Regions from separate parts of the Methylobacterium sp. 88A genome, predicted to be linked through region 1. Evidence: riboswitches for the same ligand, from Rfam matches in the RefSeq annotation. Region 1 holds a riboswitch; each other region holds the start of a gene.
What was found. A riboswitch is a leader RNA that binds a small molecule or an ion and turns the genes downstream of it on or off. The one in region 1 is predicted to bind cobalamin.

Region 2: linked by a shared signal. The riboswitch ahead of A3OM_RS0106170 (TonB-dependent siderophore receptor) and the one ahead of A3OM_RS0118470 (CbtB-domain containing protein) in region 1 are both predicted to bind cobalamin.
Region 3: linked by a shared signal. The riboswitch ahead of A3OM_RS0120405 (TonB-dependent receptor) and the one ahead of A3OM_RS0118470 (CbtB-domain containing protein) in region 1 are both predicted to bind cobalamin.
Region 4: linked by a shared signal. The riboswitch ahead of A3OM_RS0122060 (TonB-dependent receptor) and the one ahead of A3OM_RS0118470 (CbtB-domain containing protein) in region 1 are both predicted to bind cobalamin.

What each region holds. Positions count from the first base shown of each region.
Region 1 is NZ_AQVT01000001.1:3,853,906-3,860,910, forward strand. It holds gene A3OM_RS0118440 (cobyric acid synthase) at 1-149, opposite strand, end outside; gene A3OM_RS24305 (hypothetical protein) at 207-881, opposite strand; gene A3OM_RS0118450 (RusA family crossover junction endodeoxyribonuclease) at 1,021-1,434, shown strand; gene A3OM_RS0118455 (hypothetical protein) at 1,440-2,081, shown strand; gene cobO (cob(I)yrinic acid a,c-diamide adenosyltransferase) at 2,095-2,715, opposite strand; gene cobU (bifunctional adenosylcobinamide kinase/adenosylcobinamide-phosphate guanylyltransferase) at 2,712-3,224, opposite strand; cobalamin riboswitch at 3,331-3,525, shown strand; gene A3OM_RS0118470 (CbtB-domain containing protein) at 3,582-3,758, shown strand; gene A3OM_RS0118475 (CbtA family protein) at 3,789-4,568, shown strand; gene A3OM_RS0118480 (DUF1636 domain-containing protein) at 4,561-4,983, shown strand; gene cobW (cobalamin biosynthesis protein CobW) at 4,980-6,014, shown strand; gene A3OM_RS0118490 (DUF4349 domain-containing protein) at 6,158-6,943, shown strand; gene cobN (cobaltochelatase subunit CobN) at 6,957-7,005, shown strand, end outside.
Region 2 is NZ_AQVT01000001.1:1,290,132-1,297,136, forward strand. It holds gene A3OM_RS0106165 (ABC transporter ATP-binding protein) at 1-141, opposite strand, end outside; gene A3OM_RS0106170 (TonB-dependent siderophore receptor) at 141-2,303, opposite strand; cobalamin riboswitch at 2,486-2,696, opposite strand; one part of gene A3OM_RS25095 (IS5 family transposase) at 2,890-3,311, opposite strand; one part of gene A3OM_RS25095 (IS5 family transposase) at 3,311-3,650, opposite strand; gene A3OM_RS0106180 (MarR family transcriptional regulator) at 4,295-4,768, shown strand; gene A3OM_RS0106185 (FUSC family protein) at 4,765-6,810, shown strand; gene A3OM_RS0106190 (DUF1656 domain-containing protein) at 6,807-7,005, shown strand, end outside.
Region 3 is NZ_AQVT01000001.1:4,266,564-4,273,568, forward strand. It holds gene A3OM_RS0120400 (PepSY domain-containing protein) at 1-487, opposite strand, end outside; gene A3OM_RS0120405 (TonB-dependent receptor) at 481-2,682, opposite strand; cobalamin riboswitch at 2,983-3,181, opposite strand; gene A3OM_RS0120410 (TonB-dependent siderophore receptor) at 3,279-5,675, opposite strand; gene fhuB (Fe(3+)-hydroxamate ABC transporter permease FhuB) at 5,939-7,005, opposite strand, start outside.
Region 4 is NZ_AQVT01000001.1:4,619,018-4,626,022, forward strand. It holds gene mdoH (glucans biosynthesis glucosyltransferase MdoH) at 1-1,470, opposite strand, end outside; gene A3OM_RS0122050 (glucan biosynthesis protein) at 1,670-3,184, shown strand; gene A3OM_RS0122055 (catalase family protein) at 3,348-4,451, shown strand; cobalamin riboswitch at 4,535-4,737, shown strand; gene A3OM_RS0122060 (TonB-dependent receptor) at 4,897-6,999, shown strand.

The sequences.
Region 1 (7,005 bases):
GTAACGGCCGCGTTGTTCGACATGTTCTGCGGCTTGAACGGCCGCACGGCGAGGCCTCGCCGCGTGAAGGCGCGGCACAGGCCGGCCACGATCAGCGATTTGCCGACATCCGAGCCGGTGCCCTGGATCATGAAGGCGCGGGCGGTCATGCGATCGGGTCTCGTCCGGTGTGCCGAGGGGCGCCGGCGAGCCCTAGCACGGCCGCGTCAGGGCCGCGACGGCGGGCCGGCGCCGCAGGCGGGATCGGCAGGCCGCGCGGCCCGGCGGAAATCGAGGATGGCGGAGGCGTAGGTCTCGACCACCTCCGAGAACGGCACCCGCTCGGCCGTGAACAGCACGGCGCGATGGCTGAACAGCCGGTCCGGAATCGCGAGCGGCGCGCAGGCGGGATCCGGCGGGACCGCTTGATCCCACCCGGGCGGCAAGGGCTGCCAGAGACGGTCCGCCCCGATGGTCTGGCGGGTGGTGCCCAACGCCTGGACCGCCCTGCCGAACGGCGTGTCCGTGGTCTCGAGCAGGCGGTTCATCTCCGGGGTCAGCCGCTCCGGCACGTACCAATTGTCGGCCTCCGACAGAACGTGGTCGCCGCAGGCGAGCCGGACCCGGCGATATTTCAGGACGGTGTCGGGTCCGGCGGCGAGGCGGCGACGCGTCTCCTCCGAGGCGGGCTTGTCCACATCGCGCAGGAGGGTCGCCGTGAGCCGCGGGTCCGTCGCCATGCCGTGCTCGGAGCACCAGCCTTCGAGGGTCACCGTGGCGCTGCGGCCCGCCAGGAGCCGCGCATTCAGCCCCTCCATCACCGCCAGCGCCTCGACCCGGCCGAGATAGGTGTCCGGCCAGGACGTGACGGATTGGGCGGATGCCGCACCGGCACCGGACAAAAAAATCGTGAGAGGAACGAGGCAGCGCCGGAAGCAGCGACGAGACACAACCCAAGGGCGATTTAGAATCATACTATACACGTTGACGAAGCCGTGCATAAGTTGCGGGACCGAAGCCCGCGACGCTAGGTGATCTCTCGTGGAGCTCATCTTTCCCATCGAGTTCCTCGTCAGCGGCACACCGGTCTCGTTCCAATCGGCCCGACCGAGTTCCAAATCGCAGTGGAAGCAGAAGGTCCGGGCAGCAAGCGACGGCTCTTTGCCCGAGAACCACTTCGCCTGCGAGGGCAAACTCGCCGTGACGCTGTTCTACTTCCCGGTCGGCCCCGTGCAGGGCGACGTGGACAATATCGTCAAACTGGTTCTCGATGCCCTCAACCAGCATATCTACATGGATGATTCCCAGATCGAACGGGTAGTCATCCAGAAGTTCGAACCGCAGCGGGTGTTTTCTTTCACGCAGCCGAGCCCAGTCCTGGCGGCGGCTCTGTCGGCACAGAAGCCGATCCTATACGTAAGGCTTTCGGACGATCCCTTCGAGGAACTGGCATGAGCGGCATGGAATCAGAACGGCCGGTCCTCGACCTCATCATCCCGGCACTTACGGATGCCGGCTACGAGGTCTATACTCACCCTTCACGCCAGCTTCTGCCCTCCTTCATGGGCGACTACGTTCCAGACGCCATCGCGCTTGGCAAACCAAAGAATCTGGCGATCGAAATCGTACGGGATGGCACGCGATCCGGAAGCCGGAAAAGGGTCGCTGACCGGTTCCTCGGTGTCACCGATTGGGAGCTTCGGATCTACTACGCCCGCTCCGGCGGCGGCGTGCCCGCCATCGACGGCGTGACGCCAGACATCATCGACCGCACGATTACGAAGGTCGAGGCCCTCATCGCGGCCGGCCAGATGGAAGCGGCTCTGCTGCTAGGCTGGTCGACCTTCGAAGCCATCGGGCGGGCCTTGATTCCGAACCGCCTGTCACACTCTCAATCGCCCGCACGGCTGATCGAGCAGCTCGCGGGCGAAGGCATCGTGACGCCGGACGAGGCGGATCGTCTTCGTCCCATCGCGAACCTGCGCAACGCCGTCGCCCACGGGGCCTTGCAGCGCGACCTCGATCGCACCGCCCTGGAGGATTTCGTCGCCACGCTGAAGCTCGTCCTCCACGAGAACCAGCCGGTCGGCGCTGGGGCCTGACCGCGCCCAGTAGTCAGAACTCGATCCCCTCCTGCGCCTTCACCCCGGCGGCGAAATGGTGCTTCACGCTGCCCATCTCGGTGACGAGGTCGGCGGCCTCGATGAGGGCCGGCTTGGCGTTGCGCCCCGTGACGATGACGTGGAGATCGGGCCGCCGCGCCCGGAAGGCCGCCACCACGGCGTCGATGGGCAGGTAATCGTAGCGCAAGGCGATGTTGAGCTCGTCGAGGAGGACGAGGCGGATGGTCGGGTCGGCCATCAATTCCTCGGCCTTGGCCCAGGCATGCTCGGCCGCCGCGATGTCGCGGGCTTTGTCCTGGGTCTCCCAGGTGAAGCCCTCGCCGAGCGTATGCCATTCGATCTGGTCGCCGAAAGCCTTCAGCGCGTGCTTCTCGCCGGTGTCCCAGGCGCCCTTGATGAACTGGACCACGCCGACCCGCCAGCCATGGCCCAAGGCGCGCAGGAGGAGGCCGAGCCCGGCCGTGGTCTTGCCCTTGCCGGGGCCGGTATTGACGATGAGAAGGCCCTTCTCGATCGTCTTGCCCGCGACCTCGGCGTCCTGCACAGCTTTGCGCTTCTCCATCTTTTCGCGGTGACGGTCGGCCTCCGGGTCGTTCGTGTCTGACTCGCTCATGCGGCTGCTCCGGGTTGGGGTTTCACGATCATCGGCAGTCCCGCCACCATGAACACCACATGGTCGGCCCGTGCGGCGAGGCGCTGGTGCAGGCGCCCGGCCGCGTCGCGGAAGCGGCGGGCCAGCGCGTTGTCCGGCACGATACCGAGCCCGACCTCGTTGCCCACCAGCACCACCGGGCCAGGCGCACTGCCGCAGGCCTCGATCAGCGCGGCGCTCGCCGCCTCGGTATCGGCCTCGGACAGGATCAGGTTGGTGAGCCACAGGGTCAGGCAATCGACCAGCACCGGCCCGGTCGCCGCAGCGACGGCCTCGGCCAGGTCGATCGGCACGTCCCGCGTGATCCAATCGGGCGAGCGGCGCGACCGGTGAAGGGCGACGCGCTCGCGCATCTCGTCGTCCCAGGCCTGCGCGGTGGCGAGATAGAGCCACGGCGCGGGGCAGGCTTCGATCAGGCGCTCGGCGTGCAGGCTCTTGCCCGAGCGCGCGCCGCCGAGGACCAGTGTCATTCTTGGGGAAGGCTGCCGCATGGCTCCCTTTAGCGCGAAACCGCCCTGCCCCGTCAAAGGCGGTAAAACGCTTTGGCGGCGCGTTGTCAGCGGTCGCGCGAGCGCGTAGAAGCGAGGTTCGGACGGTGCCCCGGCGACGGGGTGAAAAGGGAATGCGGTGAGGGCTCGCGCCTGAAACCGCAGCTGCCCCCGCAACTGTGAGCGGAGACGGGCCTGCCATCGGCCACTGGAGCGATCCGGGAAGGCGGCAGGACCGGATGACCCGCGAGCCAGGAGACCTGCCATCCGAAGGGGACCACATCGTCCTCCCGCTCGATCCTCGAACGCCGCCGGCGGGGCGGCCGGAGACCTGACACGATGACCACCAACACCCTCGTCCTCACCGGCACCCGCAGCAACGAGCGTCTCGGCGCGGTGCTCATGGCCGCTTTCCTCGGCCTCGGGCTCGTCTTCATGGCCGGCTTTGCCCCGGCGATGGCGCTGCACAACGCGGCCCACGATTTCCGGCACGCCCAGAATTTCCCCTGCCACTGACCGCCACGCGCTCAGTCAGGACCTGATTCCATGATGATCCGACTCGTGTCGGCGGCCCTGGTCGCCGGCTTCCTGGCGGCTGTCGTCGCCACGGGCTTGCAGTTCGCCCTCACCTCGCCGCTGATCATCGCGGCCGAGCGTTACGAGAGCGGCGAAGCCACTGCGCCGGCCGCGCAGTGGATGCCGCGCGGCGCCTCGCCGGCCTCCCTCATCGTGCCCGTCCATTCGGGCCACGACCATGGTGGCAAGACGGACGGTGTCGAAGGCGGCGAGGTCGCACCGGCCTGGCAGCCCGGGCCCGGCCTGCCCCGTATGGTCTTCACCGCCCTCGCGACCCTGGTCGGCGGCGTCGGCTATGCCCTGTTGCTGGGCGCGGCTCTCATCGCCTGCGGGCGCGAGCCGAGCCCGGAAACCGGCCTGCGCTTCGCCATCGCGGGGTTCCTCGCCGTGGCGCTCGCCCCGGCCCTCGGCCTGCCGCCGGAATTGCCCGGCATGGAGGCGGCTCCGCTCGCCGAACGCCAGTTCTGGTGGATCATGACTGCGGCCGCCACCGCCATGGGGCTCTACCTCATCGCGATCCGCCGCTCCTCCATCGCCATCGCCGGAGGGATCGTGCTCCTCGTCGCACCGCATCTGGCAGGCGCTCCGGAGACGAGCCACACCGCCTCCGCCCTGCCCCCGGGCTACGCAGCCCAATTCGCCGCTCGGTCGCTGGGCATCGCCTTCGTGTTCTGGGCGGTGATCGGCCTCGCCTTCGGCTGGGCCTGGAACAGCGTCGGGCGCAAGAACCCGGCGACGTCGCATGCCTGACGAGGACATCCCGGCCGGCAGCGCGGTCGTACTCTACGTCTGCGCCACCTGTCGCACGGCCGGCGACACGTCCGAGCCCCGCGCCGGGGCCCGCCTCGTCTCGGCGTTGCTCGATGCGGTGACGGAAGCAGCGATCGAGGGCATCGCCGTCGAGAGCGTGGAGTGCCTCTCGGTCTGCAAGCGCCCCTGCACGGTCGCCGTGGCGTCCGAAGGCCGCTGGACCTACGTCTACGGCGATCTCGACCCGGTCGAATCGGCCAGAACCATCCTCGCGGGCATCGGCCTGTACGCGGAGACGCCCGACGGCATCGTGCCCTGGAAGGCACGGCCGGAAGCGTTCCGCAAAGGCGTCGTCGCCCGCATTCCCCCGTTTCCTCCGCCGCGCGCGGACAGAATTCCGGACGCCGCCGAATGAGCATCGTCGAGAAGATCCCCTGCACCATCGTCACCGGCTTCCTCGGAGCCGGCAAGACGACCCTCGTGCGTCACCTCGTGGAGAATGCCGGCGGTCGTCGGCTCGCCATCATCGTCAACGAGTTCGGCGATATCGGTTTCGACGGATCGTTCCTGGCCGCCTGCGGCATCGAGGGTTGCCAGGACGAGGACATCGTGGAACTGGCCAATGGCTGCATCTGCTGCACCGTGGCGGACGATTTCGTGCCGGCCCTGAACAAGCTGCTCGACCGGGCCGACCCGCCCGAGCACATCCTCATCGAGACGTCCGGCCTCGCTCTGCCGAAGCCCCTGGTCCAGGCCTTCCACTGGCCGGCGATCCGCTCGCGGGTGACCGTGGACGGGGTGATCGCGGTGATCGACGGACCGGCCGTGGCGGCCGGCTTCTTCGCCGACGATCCGGCGGCCCTCGCCGCACAGCGCGCCGACGATGCCAGCGTCGATCACGACAACCCGCTGGAAGAGGTGTTCGAGGACCAGCTCCTCTGCGCCGATCTCGTGGTCATGAACAAGGCCGACCTCCTCGACGAGGCCGGAAAGGCCAAGGTCCGCGCCGAGGTGGAGCGCCAGCTGCCGCGCGCGGTGAAGATGGTCGAGTCCGAGCATGGCCGCCTCGATCCGCGCGTGATCCTCGGTCTCGGCGCCGCCGCCGAGGACGATCTCGACGCCCGCCCCTCCCATCACGGCGAGGGCGAGGATCACGATCACGACGATTTCGACTCCGTGGCCATTGCCGTGCCTGCCACGGCGAGCGCCGAGGATCTGGCCGCCCGCGTCGCCCGCGCCGCTGAGACCAGCGGCGTCCTGCGGATCAAGGGCTTCGCCGAGGTCACCGGCAAGCCGATGCGCCTCGTGGTCCAGGGCGTCGGCGCCCGCATCGCCCATCATTACGACCGCCCCTGGCGGGCGAGCGAGAACCGCGACGGCCGGCTCGTGGTCATCGGGCTGAAGGGTTTCGACCAAGGGGCGGTGGCAGCCGCCCTGGCGGGGTGAGCGCGTTGACCGCCCGACGGATCCCGGCGCGCGGGTGCCGCGGCCTCGTGGTCGCGTCCGGCCTGGCGGCTCTCGCGGCGATCGGTGGGTGCTCGGATTCACGTCCGCCCAAACCGGAGTTTCAGGCCTCGGACAGCCGGGCGATGGCACGCCTTTCTCCGGTGGCTCGCCCTCTCGCCCAGACGGGCGATGCGAAGCTCGCCTATACCCACGAGCTGACCATCGGATTGCCGCCCCAGCGGGTGAACGCGCATTTCGAGGCGGCCCGCGACCGCTGCCTGAACGAGGCGGCCCGGAAATGCGTCCTCGTCGCTGCATCCATCGACGATGGCCGGAGGCCTGCGGGCCGTCCGCAGGCGCAGGTCCAGGTCCGACTGCCGCATGAATCCGTCGCTCCCTTCATGGCCTTCGTCACGTCGCCCCTGCCCGGCGAGGCGACGGGCGACGTCGTGCTCCGGAGCCAGTCGACGCGTGCCGACGACCTGACGGACGCCATTGAGGATGGGGGCCGGCGCTTGGCCCAGCTCACCGCCTATCGCGCCCGGCTCGATGCGATCGCCGCACGGCCCGACCCGCGCGTGGAGGATCTGATCCGCATCGCGCAGGAATTGGCGCAGGTTCAGTCGCAGATCGAGGAAGCCGATGCCAAGCAGCGCGGCCTGAGCCAGCGCGTCGACACGGAGCTCGTCTCCGTCGCCATGCGCTCCGACGAGGCGCGCGCCGGTACCCTCGCCCCCGTGGAGGAAGCCTGGGATCAGGCGGGCCAGACCTTCGGCGCGAGCGCCGGATCGGCCTTGCGCTTCTTCGTCGCAGGCCTGCCCTGGCTGCCGCTGGTGCTGATCGGCGTGCTTCTCCTTCGCGCGCTGTGGCGCCGGCGAGGCCGCCGAAGCGCCATGACCGAGCGGACGTCCTCCAGGGCACAGCCATGACGGCGCGCCGCCCATGCATCTGATCCGAATCGACACGGTCTCCCTCGACGAAGGCGAAGCCG
Region 2 (7,005 bases), 2.6 Mb from region 1:
GTTCGGCCCGAGCAGGGCGAAGACTTCCCCGGGACGGAGCGACAGGTCGAGGCCATCGAGGGCTTGGCGTTCGCCGAAACGCTTGCCCGCCCCCCGGATCTCCAGGACGAAGTCGCCCGAATGGGTCGTGACCTCAGTCATCAGAACCGCACCGAGATCGTGCCGGTGAAGCGCCGGGGCGCGCCGGGATAGACCCGGAACACGCTGTTCGAACTCTCATAGTAAGTGGTGTCGAAGATGTTCTCGACGTTAAGGCCGAAGCGCATGTTCTCGTAGCGGTAATAGGCCAGCGCATCGACAGCGATGTAGGCCGGCAGAGAGAAGCCCGAGCCCGATGCGTCCCCGGCGCGTTCGCCAACCCCGCGCACGCCGCCGCCCAGGCCGAGGCCCTTCCAGGGGCCGGCCTGGACCTCGTGCACAGCGAGCAGGCTGCCCGAGTGGCGCGGGATGTTGATCAGCGGTGCGCCCACCGGCAGCACGTTATCCTTGGTCACCACTGCGTCGGCGTAGACGTAGCCCGCCAGGATCTTGATCTCGGGGGTGATCTGGCCTGCGGCCGTGAGTTCGAAGCCCTGGCTGCGCACGCCGCCCGCCGCCAGCGAGAAGCCGCTGTTGTTGGGGTCGGCCGTCAGCACGTTCTGCCGCTCGATGCGGAAGGCCGCCGCCGTCAGGCCGAGGGCGCCTCCGAACAGATCGAGCTTGGCACCCACCTCGTAGCCGATGCCAGTCTCGGGCTCGAACGGCTCCGCGCGGGCCACCGCGAAGGCGTCGGGGCCGATATTGGGCCGGAAGCTGGTGCCGACATTGGTGTAGAGCGAAAGCTCAGGCAGGGGCTGGTAGACGAGCCCGGCACGCGGCGTGGCCGCCACCCGCGATTGCTCTGACTGGGTCGAGTTCGTTCGCTCGCGAAAAGATTGCTCGAAGAAATCGAACCGGGCCCCGAGGAGCGCCTTCCACTCGGGGCTGAGCGCGATCTGGTCCTGGACATAGAGGGCGGTGTTGGTGACTCGTTCCAAGTTGTTGCGCCGGATCGTGAGCGGCGGCAGGGCCTGGCCGTAGCGGGGATCGTAAATGTCGAGGCTGTAGGGGCTCTGGCGGAAGTTCGAGCGATCATAGACCACGCGGCTATCCGTGCTCTCCCGCTCGAAGCCGAGAAGCAGGGTATGACCGAGATCACCGGTGGCGAAGCGCCCCACCACCTCGGCCTGACCGATGGCGGTATCCCAGCGGTAATCGCGGAAGTTCCGGTCGCGCAGGACGGTGCGATTGTCGGCGGCGAGGCCACGGACCTCCGCCGATTCCCCGACCAGCGAGCCGGTGTTGAAGTGGGTGGCGAGGCGCATCTGCCAATCGGCGTTGAAGCGATGCTCGACCCGCACCTGCATCGTGTCCGAGCTCTGATACGTGCTCTGCCCCGGCTCGCCGAGGAAGCGGGAAATCGGCAGGAAGCCGAGTTGGCGGTTGATCGCAATCACACCCCGGTCGACCACGACGCGATTGCGCAGGAACTCGGTCTCGACGGTGATTTTCGTGTCCGGCGTGACCTGCCAGCTCACGACGGGAGCGACGAGGAGCCGGTCGCTGTCGACAAAATCGCGAAAGCTGTTCTGGCGTCCGCCCGCAAAGTTAAATCGGTAGAGCAGCGTGCCGTCCTCGTTGAGCGCGCCACCGGCATCGACCGTGTCGCGGAACTGCTCGAAAGAACCCCAGAGACCGCCCATCTCGACGAAGCGCTCAGCGGTCGGCTGTTTGGTGACGAAGTTGACGAGGCCACCTGGGTCACTGCGCCCAAACAGGCCGCCACCGGGGCCCTTGAGCACCTCGATGCGCTCGACGTTCTGGGTGTCGGGCGGCGGCGGCGAGCCTCGGTTGATCGGGAAGCCGTTACGGTAGAGTTCCGAGGTAGTCGTGCCACGGATGGCGTAGCTGAACACCGTCAGGCCGCCAAAATTGTTCTGCTGGGCGACGCCGGGCGTATAGTTGAAGACCCGGTCGACGCGGGTGGCGGCGAGATCTGTGATGACCTCGCGCGGCGCAACGGTGACGATCTGGGGCACGTCGCGCTGGGGCGTGTCGGTCTTCGTGCTGCTCACCGCCCGGTCGGCCCGGTAGCCCGGGGTCGGACCGATCAGGCCTATCCCCGGGGAGGGGCCAGCACCAGCGACCACTGGAGCGCTCCCGCCAGTAGCCTCCACGGAGAGTTCCTCCAGCGTGACGGCCTCCTGCGCCCGGGCCTCCAGTGCAGGCGCGCCCGCCGAAAGGATTGCGGCAAGCGCGTAGTGCGATCCTCGACGCCTCGACATCCGACGACGCTTGGCCGGAACGGGCAGGGTCAGGATCGCAACCTTCGAGGTCGCCAGGTTGGGACGAAGGGGCACCGGTGCGCTCAAGGTTGTCGAGCGACGGCCGAGCGGGTGCCCTCGCGGGACCGGCTGCGTCAGTAGCCAAGCCCGCTCATGCGCTCCGCCGGGACACCCCGCCCGAGAGACGTATCGTTGTGCAAGGCAGGTCTCCTGGCTCGCGGGTCGTCGCCCTCGCCTCGGCCTTCCCAGTGCGTCGCACCAGTGACCATGGACGGTGAGGGCTCACCGCTAACAGTTGCGGGGGCAGCTTCGGAAGCGCTCCTGCGAGCACCCCGAATTCCCTCTTAGCCCGCGAGCCGACGACCCGCAGGAACCTTGACGGTCAGACATTCGCCGGGCGCCGCCGCATAGTCAATCGAGGGGGCGTCATTTTCTCGCAACATTGTAACATTGCATCAGTCTGGTCCCGGACCGTTGTCCGTCGCCAGATGGATTGGGACAGTCCGCTCTTTTCAGGTGCGGAGGCTCTGATCCATCGGGGGTGAAAGGTTATGCAGCCTGCGCCTAAGGCGTGGTGACGATTTAACTATTTGAGCCATATGGCGATGGCAGCGATTTTGACGAAGCCCATGAAATTGGCGAGAAGTTTGTCGTATCGTGTGGCGACGCGTCGGTACTGTTTGAGTCTGGCGAAGAAGCGTTCGATGCGGTTGCGCTCTTTGTAGAGTTCGACATCGTAGGAGCGCTGGATCTTGCGGTTTCGCTTGGGCGGAATGACGATCTCCGTTCCGGTCTCGGCGAGACCGTCGCAAAAGTGATCGGCGTCGTATCCTTTGTCGGCAATGGTCGCCTTGGCGTCGAAGCCTTCGACGAGGTCATGGGCGACTGTGATGTCGTTGTTCTGTCCGGGAGAGCCAATCAGGCGGACCGGTAGGCCGAGCGCTTCCGTTGCCGCGTGGATCTTGGTGCTCAGTCCGCCTCGAGACCGACCCAGGCCCTGGGCATCCGCCCCCCTTTTTCCCTGCGGGCTCCGGCCGCATGCTGATGAGCCCGCACGATGGTCGAGTCGATCATCAGCCATTCGAGGTCGGCATCCCGCGCCAGCACCGACAGCATCGCGTCGAGGACCCCCATCTCGATCCAGCGATAGTAACGCCGCTTCACCGAGCGATAATCGCCCAGGCGCTCAGGCAGGTCGCGCCAGCGCCCGCCCGAACGCGCCATCCAGAGAAGCGCATCGAGAAACCGCCGATTGTCCGTGCGGGGACCACGCTTGCCTCTGGTCCCGCCGGGCACAAAATCCTTGATCCGCTCCCATTGGTCGTCCCGAAGTGCGTCGCAATCCATCGCCGATCTCCAAAATCAGCGTTGAATCCGAATTCAGCCCTGCTGGGAATCCCAAATCCTTAAATCGTCACCACGCCCTAGTGGCGCAATCGGCCGATGCTCGATGGCCTCCACGATAAGCGCTTATGGACGTCTTCTGGTCGAAAGCAGTCGGACCGCATTCCACCCAATGTGGTCGAAGTGCGGACGGGGAGATGTCGACCCAACTACGCCAAAGAAGCCTTTCTGATGAATGCTCCCAGGCAGACTTAGATCGTTCTATTGCCTCGGTCTGCTTGCCCAACCGACATCCGACGCAACTCGCCAACGGCTATCTCGATCTGCATTTCGGCGAGCCGTGAATAAACGAAAACCGGCATATCGTCCCGCGTGACCGGATCGAAGTCACACTCGGCTCCGCTCGAAAGAATGTAGACTCCAGCGACCCGGCCGACCGATCAAATTGAGACCTTCCAGATCCGGATCACCCAGGTAGGGAAGGAGATACCGAAGGTTACGAACCTCACTTCCGATCAAGAGCCCTATACGCGCAACGGAGGACGAGACCGCATCCACCTTGAAATTCACCCGCTAATAAATAGCTTCCTATTTATAGATACGCAATTCGGTGGATCGTTCCTACCAGGTTGCCACGAGGCGACGAGATGGACCTGAGCGACCTTAGCCAAGCCTACTCCCACACCTTGATATTGACGGGACGCCAATGGCGTCGCGTGGCCAACACGGTCACGGAAAGGCACGGGATCTCGGAGGCGAAGGCACTTCCGCTGGTCATGATCGCGCGGATGGGGGACGCACCGCGCCAGAACGCCTTGGCTGAGGCGGTCGGCATCGAGGGGCCGTCGCTGGTGCGCCTGCTCGACCAACTTGAGAAGGCCGGGCTGGTTGTGCGAACCGAGGATCCGAGCGACCGGCGAGCGAAGGTGCTCAGCCTCACCTCGGAGGCGAAGATGGTCGTCGCCGAGATAGAGGTCGAACTGGCCGGCTTGCGCGCGGCTATGTTCGCCGACGTGAGTCCTGCCGACCTGGAGGCGAGCCTACGGGTGTTCCGGACAGTCCAGGATTTCGCCGCAGGGGCCTCGGCCGCGGCAGCGGCCACGAAAGATGCCCCCGAATGACCCTTCCGGGCTGGCGCGACTGGGCGTTCTCGCTGAAAACCTTCGGGGCCGGCGTGCTGGCCTTGTTCCTGGCGTTCTGGATCGATCTGCCGAACCCCTACTGGGCGCTCGGCACCGTCTACATCACCAGCCAGGTGCTCGCCGGCGCGACTCGTTCCAAGGCGCTCTACCGGGTGCTGGGCACCCTGCTGGGGGCCGTCGTGACGGTCGCCCTCGTGCCGAATCTCGTGAACTCGCCGGAGCTCCTGACCCTGGCCATCGCACTGTGGGTCGCGACCTGCCTGTACTTCTCTCTCCTCGACCGGACCCCGCGCAGCTACCTCATGATGCTCGGCGGCTACACGGCGGCCCTGATCGGCTTTCCGGCCGTCGGCGACCCCGGGACGATGTTCGACACAGCCGTGGCGCGGGCCGAAGAGATCACCCTCGGCATCCTCTGCGCCAGCCTCGTCAACACGGTGGTGCTGCCGCAATCCGTGGTGCCCGTGATCACTGGCCGGCTTGACCTTTGGCTGCGTGATGCGCGCGGCTGGGTCATCGACGTCCTCGGCCGCGCCCGCACCACGAAGGACACCCAGGCGACTCGGTTGAAGCTCGCCTCGGACGCGGTCGCGTTCGACGCCCTGGCGACACCGCTGCGATACGACATGACTGGGGCCGAGCGCTCGGCCGATGCGATGGCGACGCTGCGCCAACACATGCTGATGTTCCTGCCCATCGCCTCGGCAATCTCGGACCGCATCGAAACGCTGGAGCGCGCGCGGGCTCTGCCGCAGCGTCTGCGCACCCTGCTCGACGAAATGGCTCTTTGGCTCGCCTCCGGCACGACCGAGCGCACCGAGGCCGACCGGCTGAAGGCGGCTGCGGTTGCACTCGAACCCGAGCTTGGCGCGCGGACGTCCTGGAGCGCGTTGGTGCTCGCCAGTCTCCTGGCGCGGCTGCGCGACTTCATCGACCTGCGCCAGGACGCCCGCATCCTGGAGCGGCACATCGCGGACGGCACCCCCGTCACCGAGGACCTCACCTTCCGATACACTGCCGCGGCCCGCATGATCCGCCACCGCGACCACGGCATGGCGCTGCTGTCGGCCGTGGGCGTGTTTCTGACCATTTTGATCACCTGCGCGATCTGGATTGCCACCGGCTGGCCGCACGGTTCGGCCGCCCCGATGATGGCGGCGGTGGGCTGCAGCTTCTTCGCCGCCCAGGACGATCCCGCGCCGTTCATCGTCAGCTTCGCCAACTCGGCGATCCTCGGCGCCCTCGGAGCGGGGACCTATCTGTTCGCGGTCCTGCCGCTCGCCACCACGTTCGAGATGCTGGTCCTGGCTTTGGCTCCTGCCCTGCTGATCTGCGGGATCTTCATGGCCCAGCCGAAGACCGCGCCCCTGGCGATGGGCGCGGCGGTCAACGGCTCGGCGATGATCGCCATCCAGGGCAGCTACAGCGCCGACTTCGCCGCCTTCGCGAACTCGTCCATCGCCGTCATCGTCGGGATGTGGGTGGCCGCCATCGTCACGCGTCTTGTGCGCTCGGTGGGTGCCGGGTGGTCGGCGCGGCGCCTACGGGCCGTCAACCGCCGCAGCCTGGCCCGGGCGGCCGAGCGCCAGGGGGCGCAGAACGGCCTCGAACTCGCGGCCCTGATGCTGGACCGGGTCGGGCTGATCGCGCCGCGCCTCGCCTCCCTGCCTCCCGACGATGCCGAGTGGACCGCCGACCTCCTCGCCGAGGTCCGGGTCGGCATTAACGTGGTCGAGTTGCGGCGTGATCGGCGGGAACTCCCGAAGGAAGGCCGAGAAGCGGTCGAGCTCCTGCTCGGCGCGCTGTCACGGCACTTCGGAGTCAAGCGTGAGGAGCCGCCGTCGGACCTGCTCGGCACCATCGATGGTGCGCTTGACGCGGTCTCGGCCGATCCGGCTCGCCAAGCCTCGGGCCGCGCCGCGCTCATGGCCCTCGTCGGCATCCGGCGTGGCCTGTTTCCCGACGCGGTCCCCTACCGTTCGACCCGGAACTCGACCACGCAACCGGAGCTCGCGGCATGACGGGTGAACTCGACCTCTACGGCGTCTTCGTTCCGAGCTTAGCGGCCTGGATGCTGATCGCCTTCGCCGTCAGCCTACCCCTCCGGTGGGTGCTGGCCCGGACCGGGTTCTATCGCCTCGTCTGGCACCGGCCGCTGTTCGACCTCGCCCTCTACGTCGTGCTCCTCGGTCTCGTCGTCTCGGTGGCGGTCCCGC
Region 3 (7,005 bases), 410 kb from region 1:
CGGCCGCGTCGTTCAAGGCGACCTTGTGGAAGGGTCGCAGGGGATCGTAGCGCGCCGTCACCGTCCATTGGTCGCGCTCGACCTCCTCCACGGACGCGCCGGGACCGGCCCCGGTGAGGCGCCGGGCCGCCTCGCCATCGACCGGCCCGGCCGGTGCGCCGGTTCGCGCCGAGAGGGTGATGCGGCGGCCGTCGCTGGCCGACATCCGGTAGAAAGGCTCGTCCCCGCGCATCTCCAGATCGAGGCTGCGGGGCATGCCCTGCAGCCCGGCGGCGGCCAGGGCCTCGTCCGGCGAGACCGCGACGGCCTCCCACGCCATCGGGCGAAGATGCGCGAGACGCTCCGTCTCCGTGAGGCTCGGGAACGGCACATAGAGCATCACCAGCCCGGAGCCGATCCAGAGGGCGAAGAGCAGCCCGGTGGCGATGCCGAGCCAGCGGTGGCCGAGGACCAGCCACCGCTTTCCTCGTTTCAGCAGGCTCACCACGCGACGCTGTAGGCGACCTCGAACGAGCGTGGTCGCCCGAGGATCCAGTTGGTGCCGATCCCGTCCACGGCGTTGCCGCTGATGGCGTAGGTCGTGTCGAACAGGTTGTAGACGCGAAGGCTCAGGCGCGAGGCCGGGGTGACCTGATGGTCGAGGCCGAGATGGGCGAGGGTGTAGTCGGGCCGCGGCGCGGTGTTGGAGAAGTCGCTGAAGACCCGGCCGACATTCTGGAGCCCGATCCTGGCCTCCCAGTCACGGGCGAAGGCCCAATTGAGCCAGACATTGGCGACGCGCTCGGGCACGTCGATGGGCTGGTTACCCGCATAGGACACCGCCCCCTCCCGGAACTCGTCGTATTGCGCGTGGAGCAGAGCGAGGTTGGCGTCGATGCGCCAGCCATCGGGCAGGCGCAGGGCGAGCGCCCCCTCCACCCCGTGCGAGGATTGCCGGCCGACCTGGGTCGAGACATTGGGCTGGCCCGGCACCGCCGAGATCAGCTTGTCCTTGACGATGCGATAGCCGGCGAGCGTCCATTCGAGGGCGCCGTTCAGCGCGAGGCCCTTGGCACCGACCTCGATCTGCTCGCCGGTGGAGAGGTCGAAATTGGCGTTCGATTGCGACAGGCTGATGAGGCTCCCCACCGGATCGGTAGCGGTGGCGTATTGCACGTAGAGGGCCGAATCCGGCGTCGGGTTGTAGACGAGGCCGAACCGGTAACTCAGGGCCTCGAACGAGCGCGCGAAGGTGTCGCCGGTCTGCAGGTTGCGCCGGTGCAGGGTCGGCGCGTCGAAACGCACGCCGGTGAGGAAGGAGAGTTGGTCGCTGAGGATCAGCCGGTTCTCGGCGAAGACCGAGGCCTGGTTGGTGCTGGTGGCATAGGCCGGGCTGGCGCGGCCATTGGCCGGGAACAAGCCCGGATCGTAATTGAACGGGTCGACGCTGGTGACGAGGACGCCGCCCGCGCTGGAGAAATTGTTGGTGTGGCGGAAATCCACGTGGTTCACGTCGAATCCGATGGCGAACTCGTTGCGGAAGCCGAACACGTTGCCCTTGAAGGCCGCGTCGAAGCGGTTCCCGACCTGCTCCTGTTGGTGGTAGATTTCGGTATAGCTGGACCGGTCGATGAGGCCCGTGCCGCGATTGAAGCTGTATTGCTCGACATCGAGCCAGTGGCGGCGGCTCTGCAGGCGGTAGGCGGTGTTGCGGATGGTGATGTCGGCGCTCGGCGTCCACTCGGTCTTGAGCTGGGTCCAGTTGTCGGACCAGACGATCTTCGCGCCGTCGACATTGTAGTTGTTGTTGCGCAGGGACTGGACGATCCGGCCATCGACCAGCGGCGTGCCCCAGTAGCGGGCGGGCTCCTGGTAGCCGAGATCGTGGCTGAGGGTGACGGCGAGATCGGGGTTCAGCTGGAACAGCAGCGCGCCCGAGACCGCGAGGTTGCGGAAATCCCCGTTCGGGCTGGTCCAGCCGCCGTCGCGGTTGCCGCTGACATTGAGGCGGTAGGCGACCGCATCGCCGATGGGACCGCCGAGATCGACGGCGAGGCGCGCGAGCCCATCCGACCCGGTTGCGGCGCGGGCGGCATGGATCGGCGTGAAGCTCGGCTTCTTCGAGACCACGTTGACCACGCCGCCAATGGCGCCGTCGCCGTAGAGCACGGAGGCCGGGCCGCGCAGCACCTCGATCCGCTCCACGTTCCAGGTATCGAATGGGAAGGTCACGGTACCGGCTCCCACGAACAGCCGCGTGCCGTCATAGAGTTGCTGGATCGAGTTCGGCCCGGCGAAGCCCCGGCTGGAGAAGGCGCCGTTGCCATTGCCGGGTGAGGCGATGGTGGTGATGCCGGTGGCGTTCTGCGTCACCGCCTCGACCACCGTGTTCTGGCCCCGGATACGGGCGGTCTCGCCGCTGATGACATCGATGCTGGCGGGCGTCTCCAGCGGCGTCAGGCCGAGCCGACTGGCGCTGCGGGAGGGGGTCGAGAGGTTGAGCCCGACCGGGTTGGCGCGGGTGAGGCCGACCCCGCTCCCCTCCACGGTGAGTTGGTCGAGGATGACGGCATTCTGGTTGACGGAATCCTGTGCCCGGACCTGACCGGCGAGCAGGGTCGAGCCGAGGAGCGACGCGAGGAGAGCGGTGGCGCGGGCCGGGGATGTCCGCCCGGGCGCGCGGTGGGTGACCTGTCTGGGCATGTTCGTTTTGGCAAACCGAAGTGATCGCTGGCCGAATGCCGCGCCCCCTCTGCTAAATCGTATGTTATAACGTTACAATACAGCGAACCGGGCAAAATGCCTGCGTGCGGGACCGGACGGTCTCGCCGAAGGCATCCTGAGGAGCGATTCTGTAACGGAAGGAACGGGAACGATCGGGCATCGCAGGCAGACGGCAGGCGCGGCTCAGCGCAGTGGCACGTCACCGCGAACGAAGCCGATGCATTCGCGACATGCGAACGCCCCGACACCCCACCAGGACACCCCGCCCGATGCGTTTCGCGTGTGACCACGACTGACGGCAGGTCTCCTGGCTCGCGGGTCGCTGCCCTCTCATCGTCTTCCCAGGTGATCACCCAGTGACGTGTTGATGAAGGACTCGCCGCTTACAGTTGCGGGGGCAGCCGCGGCATCGGACACAAGGTCCTCACCGCGTTCCCTTTTGATCCCCCGAAGAGGAACCGTCATGCTCAAGCTAGTCGAGGCCGGGAGACCGCGTCAACGACGTCACGGCAACAGCCCAAAAGAAAAGCCCCGGATCTTGCGATCCGGGGCCGATCTCATCGGATGCGCGTCGCCTACCAGCGGTAGGTGACGGAGCCCGTGATGCGGCGGCCGTCGCCGTAATTGCAGCCGACATATCCGCCGAGCTGGGCGCAGGTGCCAACATAAACTTTGTCGGCGAGGTTGTTGGCGGCCACCTGGAAGCGCCAGTTGTCGAAGGAATAGCGGATCGACGCATCCATCAGGAAGTAATCCGGCACGCGGATCGTGTTGGCCGTATCGCCGAAGGTGTCGCCGATGTAGCGGACACCGAAGCCGAAGCCGAGGCCGCGGAACAGGCCGGTCTGTACGGTGTAGTCGGCCCAGTTCGAGATCACGATGTTCGGAACCTGGATCGGCCGGTTTCCGGTCGCGTCGGGCAAGGGGAACGGCGGGATGTCCCTGGTCACCCGGGCGTTGAGGGCGGTGAGCGAACTGAGCAGGCGGAACCCTTCGGCGAGTTCAAGGGTCGCCTCGGCCTCGATGCCGTTCACCGTGATCTCGCCGGTCTGGTAATAGGCCTGCTGCAGTGGATCGGTCCCGTCGAAGGTCAGGGCGTTGGTCTTCTTGGTATTGAAGTAGGTCAGCAGGAAGGTGCTGTTCGATCCCGGAGGCTGGAACTTGATGCCGCCCTCGATGGTCTCGCCGATCTCGGGCTTGGCGGGGCCGATCGAATACGTATCCGGCACGGCCGGGACGAATTGGCTCCGAGTGCTCGACTGGATGTAGAACGGCAGCACGTTGAACGAGCGCGCGGCGGCGACGTAGGGCGTCAGGCCGTTGTCGAAGAGATACGACAGTCCGACGCGGCCGCTATAGGACTCCGCATTCTGGGTGACCCCGAAATTGGTCGGGATCGCGTTGGGGACGCCGAAACTGTTCAGCGTCGCACGCACGGCATCCAGGGCAGGGTTCTGCACGTCGGTCTTCGTCTTCACCCAATCGTAGCGGGCGTTGGCGCTGAACAGGAAGCCGTTGCCGAACTTCACCTGATCCTGGGCGTAGATACCGGTCTGCTCCTGCGACAGACGGCTCAGCAACGTTCTCTGGAGAGGTGCAACGCCAGAACCATAGCTCGGGTTGAGGACATCGATCGGGCCGACCAGCGGCGGGGCGATGCCGGTAAAGAGGAAGTTCGGATCGAAGAACGACTGGGTCGGGCCGCCCCTCTGGTCGCTTTTATTCTGGATGTTGCTGTAATCGATGCCGAGCAGGGCGGTGTTCTTGAACCAATCGAACACATGCTCGTGCTGGATCTGCGTGTCGACAGTGAAGACTCCGTAATCCTCGATCCAGGTCTGTGCGGACCGGGCGAGGTTCGAGGGCGAGGCATCGGCCAGCCCCGTCGGGTAGACGCTGTTGTAGTTCGTGCTGGCATGGGCGTAGCGCAGGTTCTGCCGCACCGTCCAGGCGTCATCGAACCGATGCGAGAACTCGTAGCCCGCCATCGCTCGCTCGGCCTTGAAGCGGCTGAAATCGGGCTCGCCGAGGAAGCGGTCGCGCAGGTTGGCCTTCAGCGGGTTCGACCCGTTGGTGTAGTATTGCGGGATCAGGCGGTACTTATCGCCCGCGATGTCCTTCTGGTAACTGCCCAGGAGCGTCAGGCTGGTATCGGCGGAGGGCCGGAACGTGACGGCCGGCGCGATGTAGACCCGGTCGAGATCGACGTAATCGGCCTGGGTGCCGCCGTTCCGCAGGAAGCCGGTGATCCGGTAGAGGATGGTCTTTTCGGGATTGGCCGGGCCGCTCAGGTCGAAGCCGAACTGCTTGCGGTTGTAAGTGCCGTAAGAGCCGTAGATCTCGCGCAACGGCACGTCGAGGGGCTTCTTGCTGACGAAGTTCACGAGTCCGCCCGGATCGTTCAGGCCGTAGAGACCCGAGGTCGGACCGCGCAGGACGTCGATGCGCTCGATCCCGTAGGGCTCCTGCGGGAAGCCGGAGAAGCTCGTGAGCGGCAGGCGCAGACCGTCGCGGTAGACGCCGCGGATGGTCTGGTCGAAGCCGCGGATGATGAGCTGGTCGAAGCGCCCATCATCGCCCTGGGGCGAGGCGTAGACGCCGGCCGTGTAGGCGAGCGCATCGGCGAGGTTCTGCGCGCCACGATCCTCGAGCTGCTTCTGCGTCACCACCGAGATCGATTGCGGGATCTCACGCAGGTTGGCGTTGGATTTCGTGCCCGTGGAACTCCGGGACAGGACATAGGAATTCGCCGCGACGATGCTGTCGTTGGTGCTGCCGCTGCCGACACCGGCGCCCTGCACCGACAAGGTGTCGAGCTGCACCGCCGCCGTGCCGCCCGACGCGGCCTGGGCGAAGGCCTCTCCGCTCCACAGGGCGGGGGCCATGGCGAGCATCGCCACGGTGGAGACGCCGGCCAGACAGCGCAGGCCACTCACGGATTTGTGAGACAACTGGCCGGAGGTGGACAACATGCCATCGGACATAGGGAAGACCTTGATCGTCGGAAATACGGCGCAGACCTGATTGGTGAAGAACGAGATTTCCTTGCCGATGCATCGCGTAGAACGATTCAAAAACAAGCTCGGGTCTCGACAAGACGAATCCACACGGCGTCTTTGTCAGCAAGTCAAAGTTGAGATTTAATGACAAAAGTTGCGGCGGCGTTGCCTAAGAAACACAATCCTTCTTTGGAACAATTCAATTCAAGCGTCGCAAAAAACTTGCCGAAAGACGATCAACGGCGGGCCAGGAGCCACATCAGGAACGGCCCGCCGACGAGGGTCGCCACCAATCCGGCGGGCAGCTGGTAGGGGAAGAACGCCATCCGCCCGACGAAATCCGCCGCGACCATGATGAGCGCGCCCACGATCGCCGCACCGGCGAGTTGCGGCGCCGCGCGGGTGAGGCCGGTCAACCGCGCCATCTGAGGCGCCACGAGGCCGACGAAGCTCAACGGCCCCGCCACCAGGGTCGCCGCGGTGGTGAGGATCGCCGCCAGGACGAGGATGGCGAGGCGGCTGCGGCGAAGGTCGAGCCCGAGCGAGCGGCCGGTGGGAGCGCCGAGGGGTAGCAGATCGAGCCATCGGGTCAGACCGGGAAGGCATGCTGCCCCGAGGGCGAGGATGGCGAGGGCGGCCACGGCATCCTCCGGCGCCACCCGCGCCGTGGAGCCCGCCGTCCACCCGAGCAGCATGACCACGGAAGGATCGCCGCTGATCATCAGGATGGTGAGCAGCGCGCCGAACCCGGTGGTGAGGCCGATGCCGGCCAGCAGCATCTGCTCGGGCGCGGTGTCTGCACGGCGGCCGAGGCTCAGGATCGCCAGGAGGGTCGCGAGCGCCCCGAGGCTGCCGGCGCCCAGCAGCGCCGTCCGGTCCGGCGTGCCGAGGACGATCGTGACCGCGACGAGACCGAGGGCGGCCCCGGAGCTGATTCCGAGCACTTCGGGGCTCGCCAGGGGATTGCCGGTGAGCCGCTGCAGCAGGGTGCCGGCGATGGCCAGCATCGCGCCGGCCGCGAGCGAGGCGGCGATCCGGGGCAGGCGCCAGGGCAGCAGCGCGTCGAGCCCGGCCCCGAGGCTCCAGTGCCAGCCGGCGGGGTCGCGGCCGAGGGTCAGCGCGACGAAGACGAGGAGGACCAGCGACGCCGCTCCCACGAGGACCAGGCGCCAGGGTCGCGCGAGCCGGGCCGAGGCGCCGCCCTCCGGGCGATGCAGTGCGCCGACGCCACGCAGACGCGGCAGCAGCCAGAGCAGCATCGGCACGCCGACGAGGGAGGCCAGCGCCCCCGTCGGCAACTGCG
Region 4 (7,005 bases), 770 kb from region 1:
TTGTTCGAGCACGGCGCTCTTCAGCAACGAGGCGGTGCCGCCGAAGGCCGCGCGGCGGGTCGGCGAGGCCAGGACATGGCCGAGGCTGAGAAGCTTCGGCAGGGCCATCACGACGACGACGAGGGCGGCCAGCGCATGGGCGGCGAGGCCCGTCCCGGTGAGCCCATAGGCCAGGAGGCCGAGATCGCCGGTGACGGCGGCCTGGATCGAGGCGGCGGCGAGGAACAGCACCCAGAGCGGGCAGGCGAGGTAGGACAGGATGCCGACGATGAGGTGCCAGCGGCTCGCCGCCCGCAGGCCCGGCAGGGTGGTGACGCGCAGGTGCTGCATGTTGCCCTGGCACCAGCGCCGCTCGCGCCCGAGGAGATCGACGAGGTTCGTCGGCATCTCTTCCCAGGTGCCGCCCATCTCCGGCAGGAGGCGGACCTCCCATCCGGCCCGGCGCAGGAGCGCGCCTTCGACGATGTCGTGGCACAGGATCTCGCCGCCCAGCGGCGCCTTGCCGGGCAGCACCGGCAGTTCGGCATTGTCGGCGAAGGCCGCGACCCGCAGGATCGCGTTGTGGCCCCAATAGCTTCCATCCGCGCCCTGCCAGGTCTCGAGGCAGCGGATCGACAGCGGCGCGTAGAGCCGCACGGCGAATTGCTGGATACGGGCGAACAGCGTGTCCCGGCCGGTGGCATAGGAGACGGTCTGGATCAGCCCGACACGGGGGGCTTCCTCCATCAGCCGGGCGAGGCGGCGCATGGCGGCGCCGGTCATCAGGCTGTCGGCATCGAGCACGATCATGAAATCGTACTCGTCGCCGTAGCTTCGACAGAACTCCGCGATGTTGCCGGCCTTGCGGCCCGCATTGTCCTGGCGCCGCCGGTAGCGGAAGCGCGGCAGGCCGGGGCCGTTCAGGCGCGCCCAGGCCTCGATCCGCGCGAATTCATGCTCCTCCACCGCCGCGATGGCGCCGTCGCGCGTATCGGAGAGGACGAAGATGTCGATATCGGACCCGTCGCCGCCCCCACGCTGGAGCGAGCGGGCCATGACGCGAAGGGCGGCAAACACCGCCACCGCATCTTCGGCATGGATCGCCACCACGGCCGCCGTGCGGCTCAGGCCCGAGGCGGTGGCCGGCACCGTGGCCGAGCGGATCTCGATCGCGGATTTGGCCGCATCGCCGAACGCGACCGCCACGAGTCCGTAGACGTATTGCCAGGCGACGAAGGATTGCCACGCCATCACGAGGCCGAACAGGACCAGCACAGCCCAGCCCAAGGCGCCGTCGGGGCGTCCATAGGCGGACACGGCAAGCCACGCGATCGCCGCCGCGGTGACCAGGGTCGGCACCGCCAGCAGGAGCCGCCGCCACAGGAGCGACGGCGCCTCGAACGAGGGCGTCTCGCTCGGCCGGCTCGCGGGAATCACCGGGTCCGGGATTCCGGCTTGGGATGCGTCGTGCGACAACCGGGTGATGGACATGGGGCGATGGACACTCGATCAAGGCTGAGATGGGCCGTCATCCGTCACGACACGAAGGGCATCGATGACACGGGACGACGGTGGAGACGAGCGTTCGGGACGCGAGCCCCTCTCGCGGCGGCAGACCTTGCGAACCGCGCTCGGTCTGACAGCAGGCATCATAATGCCTAGTGCCGTCGACCTGAATACCGCCAGAACGATGGCCGCCGACACTCTCGACCCACCGCGCGACGCGCCGATGACCTTCGAGGGCGTCGTGGCCCAGGCCCGCCGCCTCGCGGCCTCACCCTACCGGCCCGCTCCGGACGATCTCCCGGCCCCGCTCGCCGCCCTCAGCTACGACGGCTACCGCGCGATCACCTTCCGCCCTGACGCGGCCCCTCGCCTCGGTGGTTCGTTCTCGCTGCAACTGTTCCATCGCGGCTTCCTGCAGAAGAAGCGCGTCGCCCTGTTCCTCCAGCCGCCGGACGGGCCGCCGCAGCCGATCCTGTACCAGTCGGGCCTGTTCGATCTCGGCTCCGACCTTGCCGGGCAGGACTTTTCCCGCGATCTCGGCTTTGCCGGCTTCCGGCTGCATCACGCCTTCGACGATAGAAAGCCGGCTCACCAGGAGGAATTCCTGGTCTTCCTCGGCGCCTCGTATTTCCGGCTTCGCGGAAAGACGCAGGAATACGGCCTGTCGGCGCGTGGTGCCGCGATCCAGACCGGCGGTCCCGGAGCGGAGGAGTTTCCGGACTTCACGGCGTTCTGGATCTGCGAGCCGAAGGCCGAGGCCCGCGCCGTCACGATCCTGGCGCTCCTCGATTCGCCGAGCCTCGCGGGCGCCTACCGCTTCGTGGTCGAACCCGGCGAGACCTCGCGGATGGTCGTCACCGCCTCGCTGCATCCCCGCGCCGCGATCCCGCGTCTCGGCCTCGCGCCGCTCACCAGCATGTTCTTGCACGGAGAGAACGGTCCGGGCGCGCGCGGAGCCGCGCCCTTCGACGATTTTAGGCCCCAGGTTCACGATTCCGATGGGCTGGTGGTGGCGACCAAGGACGACCGCCTATGGCGTCCCTTGAGTAACGGACGGCGCGATCCGCAGATCTCGGCGTTCCGGGTCGATTCCCTCGATGGGTTCGGACTTCTCCAGCGCGAGCGAAGCTTTGCCGCCTATCTCGACGTTCAGGCCCGACACGAGGCGCGGCCCGGCCTCTGGGTCACGCCCCAGGCGGGGTTCGGCGCCGGGGCGGTGCAGCTCTTCGAGATCCCGTCCCGCGAAGAGTATATGGACAATATCGTCGCCGCCTTCGTGCCGGACGCACCCGTCACGGCGGGAAGCGCCCTCGACCTCGCCTACACCCTCGCCACCATCGGGGCCGAACCGGACACCGCCGTACTGAGCGCGCTCGCCCGGGTGGTCTCCACCCGTGTCGGTTCGGCCGAGCGCCTGCGGCCGACCACGCCGCCGAGTCCGGAGCGGCGCCTCTACGTCATCGATTTCGAAGGACCGGGCCTGCCCACCGGCCCGGACGGTGACATCGCGGCCGAGGTCTCGGCCAGCGCCGGCGCCATGGTCGATCCGGTGGTGGAGCGGGTGCCCCAGACCGGGGGCTGGCGCCTCTACGTGGAATGGCGCCCGGCGACGCCGTTGCCGCCCGGCGACGTGATCCTGCGGGCGCGCCTCATGCGCGGCGGGCGTCCAATCAGCGAGACCTGGGACAACGCCGCCTGATCGCCGATTTCACGACTTGGCGAGTTGCCGCAGGGATCGGAACGGGAGCACCGGTCGGGGATTCTCAACTTGGAACACCACCAAGTTGCGGAGCCGCCCGGTTCCCTCAAGGCCATCGAAGCGCCTCGGGGCGCGGCATCCGCCATCCCCCGGAGCAGCACCCTTGGCGATCGAGTCCCCCTACCTGCGCTACACGCCCGCCGTCGAGACCCCTGACGCCGACGAGGCCGAGACCAGCCGGTCCCTGAACGAGACCATGCGCTCCATCAGCGAGACGACCCTCGCCCATGGCGGTCATGCCATCCGCAGCGTCCACGCCAAGGCGCATGGCGCCTTGAGGGCCGAGTTGGAGGTGGCGCCCGGCCTATCCCCCGAACTGGCGCAGGGCCTGTTCGCGAAGCCGGGGCGCTACCCCGTGGTGATGCGCTTCTCGACCATTCCGGGCGACATCCTGGACGACAGCGTCTCCACCCCGCGCGGGGTGGCGATCAAGATCATCGGTGTCGAGGGCGAGCGTCTCGAAGGCTCGGAAGGGGATGCCACGCAGGATTTCGTGCTCGTCAACGGCCCGGCCTTCTCCGCACCCGGACCGAAGCAGTTCCTGGCGACCCTGAAGCTCCTCGCCAAAACCACGGATCGGGCGGAGGGGCTCAAGAAGGTCGCCTCGGCGGCGTTGCGCGGCGTGCAGAGCGCGGTCGTGGCGGCCACCGGTTCGCCGAGCCCGGCCCTGGCGACGCTGGGCGGACAGCCCGAGACGCATATCCTGGGCGACAGCTTCTACAGCCAGGTTCCGCTGCGCTTCGGCGATCACATCGCCAAGATTGCGCTCGTCCCGGTCTCGCCGGACCTGACGGCGCTCACCGACAAGCCGCTGGACGACACCAGCGCCCCCAATGCGATCCGCGAGGCGGTGCTGGAGCATGTCCGCCGCCATGGCGGGACCTGGGAGTTGCGGGCGCAGCTTTGCCTGAACCTCGACGACATGCCGGTGGAGGACGCCTCCGTGGTCTGGTCGGAGGCAGCGAGCCCCTACCGCACCATCGCCACCCTCACCGCCGCGCCGCAGACGAGCTGGAGCGAGGCCCGCGCGGCTTTCGTCGATGACGGCCTGTCGTTCAGCCCGTGGCACGGGCTGGCCGCGCACCGGCCGCTGGGCGGCATCATGCGCATGCGCAAATCGGCCTACGAGATGGGCAAGCGCTTCCGGGCCGAGACAAACGGCCGCCGCATCGAGGAGCCGAGGAACCTCGACTCACTCCCGGAGTGATGCCGGACGTTGCCGTGATGCGACAGGGCGGCGGCGATGGTCGATGCGGGAACATCTCGCCATTGACCCTCCCGGCGCGGCCGACCTAGCCTGACGATGACGGTTCCTCTTCGGAGGATCAAAAGGGAACGCGGTGAGGATCTTGCATCCGAAGCCGCGGCTGCCCCCGCAACTGTAAGCGGCGAGCCCATCATCAACACGTCACTGGAGGCTCCGGCCTCTGGGAAGACGATGAGAGGGCGGTGACCCGCGAGCCAGGAGACCTGCCGTCAGTCGTGGTCACACGCGAAACGCATCGGGCGGGGTGTCCTGGTGGGGTGTCGGGGCGTTCGCATGTCGCGAACGCATCGGCTTCGTTCGCGGTGACGTGCCACTGCCGTCGCCCGAGGTTTCGCCCGTGTCCGCCCATCCTCCACGCGCTCTCCATCCCCTCCTCGTCCTCGCGATGCTGACATCCGCGTCACCGGTCCTCGCCCAGTCCGGCGCGGCGACCACCGCCGAGGCGACCCTCGACGAACTTTCCGTGGCCGCCGACATGCGTCCGCCGCCCGCTGCCGGTCCCGGTCTCGGCGGGGCCACGGGCGGAACCGGCGGGGCCGAAGCGTTCGGCGCCCTGTCCGCTCCCGCGCTGACATCGAGTTCCGGCGTCATCACCGGCAAGGCCCTCAACGACCGGCCGGTCACCCGCCCCGGCGAGGTGCTGGAAGCCGTGCCCGGCCTCATCGTCACGCAGCATTCCGGCGAGGGAAAAGCCAACCAGTACTTCCTGCGCGGCTTCAACCTCGACCACGGCAGCGACATCGCCATCACCATCGACGGCATGCCCGCCAACATGCGCACCCATGGCCACGGCCAGGGCTATGCCGACATCAACTTCCTCATTCCCGAGCTCGTCGGCGCGGTGGAGTTCCACAAGGGCCCGTATTTCGCCCGCGACGGGGATTTCGCCTCCGCCGGCTCGGTGCGGATCGACACGATCGACGCGGTGCCCCGCCCTCTCGCGCTCACCTCCATCGGCAGCTTCGGCTACAAGCGGGCGCTCACCATCGCCTCCGCACCCCTCGGGGAGGGGACGCTCCTCGCCGCCGGCGAGGCTCAGGTCTATGACGGCCCCTGGGTGGTGCCGGACGCCATCCGAAAGCTCAACGGCGTGCTGCGCTACAGCCAGGGCACCGCCCTCGACGGGTTCTCCCTCACCGGCATGGCCTATTCCAACCGCTGGACGGCGACGAACCAGATTCCGCAGCGGGCCATCTCGGAAGGCCTGATCGGCCGCTTCGGCACCCTCGACCCCAGCGATGGGGGCGATGCGAGCCGCTTCTCCCTGTCGGGCCGCTGGAGCCGGTCGGACGACGGCGGCGTCACCCGCGCCAGCGCCTACGTCCTCCGCTCGAACCTCAACCTGTTCAACAACTTCACCTATTTCCTCAACGATCCGGTCAATGGCGACCAGTTCCGCCAGCTCGACAGCCGCACCGTCGCCGGCGGCGAGATCGCCAGGGTGTTCAAGGGTGAGCTGTTCGGTCTCGCCATGGAGAACGAGATCGGCGTGCAGGCGCGGTTCGACGACATCCATGTGGGCCTGTTCAACACGCGGGCGCGCACCTCCCTCTCCACCGTGCGCGACGACCGCGTGCAGGAGGGCAGCGCCGCCCTCTACTTTGAGAACCGCCTGCGCTGGACCGACTGGCTGCGCACCAGCGTCGGCCTGCGCGCCGACGCCTACGACGCCACCGTGAGATCGAACAATCCGTTGAATTCGGGCCATGCGCGGGACGGCATCGTCAGCCCCAAGCTCGGCGTCGTGTTCGGCCCCTGGATCGGGACCGAGCTGTTCGTGAATTACGGCGAGGGCTTCCATTCCAACGACGCCCGGGGCGCGACCATCACGGTCGATCCGGGCAATCCCCTGTTCCCCCTCGACCGGGTGCCCCTGCTGGTGCGCTCGGTGGGCTCGGAAGTGGGCCTCCGCAACCGTTCCATCGCCGGCCTCGAATCGACGGTGACCCTGTTCCAGCTCGATTTCGACTCCGAGAACCTGTTCGTGGGTGATGCCGGCACCACCGAGCCGAGCCGCCCGAGCCGGCGCACCGGCATCGAGTGGACCAACCACTACGCGGTGACGCCCTGGCTCGCGCTCGATGCCGACCTCACCGTCACCCATGCGCGCTTTGCCGACCGCGACCCTGCGGGAAGCCGCATTCCCGCCGCCCCCACCGCCATCGCGGCCGCCGGCTTCACGCTGGGCGAGTCGCTCGGCTGGTTCGGTACGCTACGGCTTCGCTATTTCGGGCCGCGCCCGCTCATCGAGGACAATTCCGTCCGCTCGAAGCCCACCACCCTGGTGAATGGCCGCATCGGCTACAATTTCGACAACGGCGTCACGGTGCAGCTCGACATCCTCAACCTGCTCAACGTCAAGGCGAGCCAGATCGATTATTTTTATGAGTCGCGGCTGCGGGGAGAGCCGGCGGGCGGGGTGGCGGACACGCATCTGCATCCAGTGGAGCCGATGGCCGTGCGGTTGACGGTGGCGGGGCGGTTTTGAGGAATG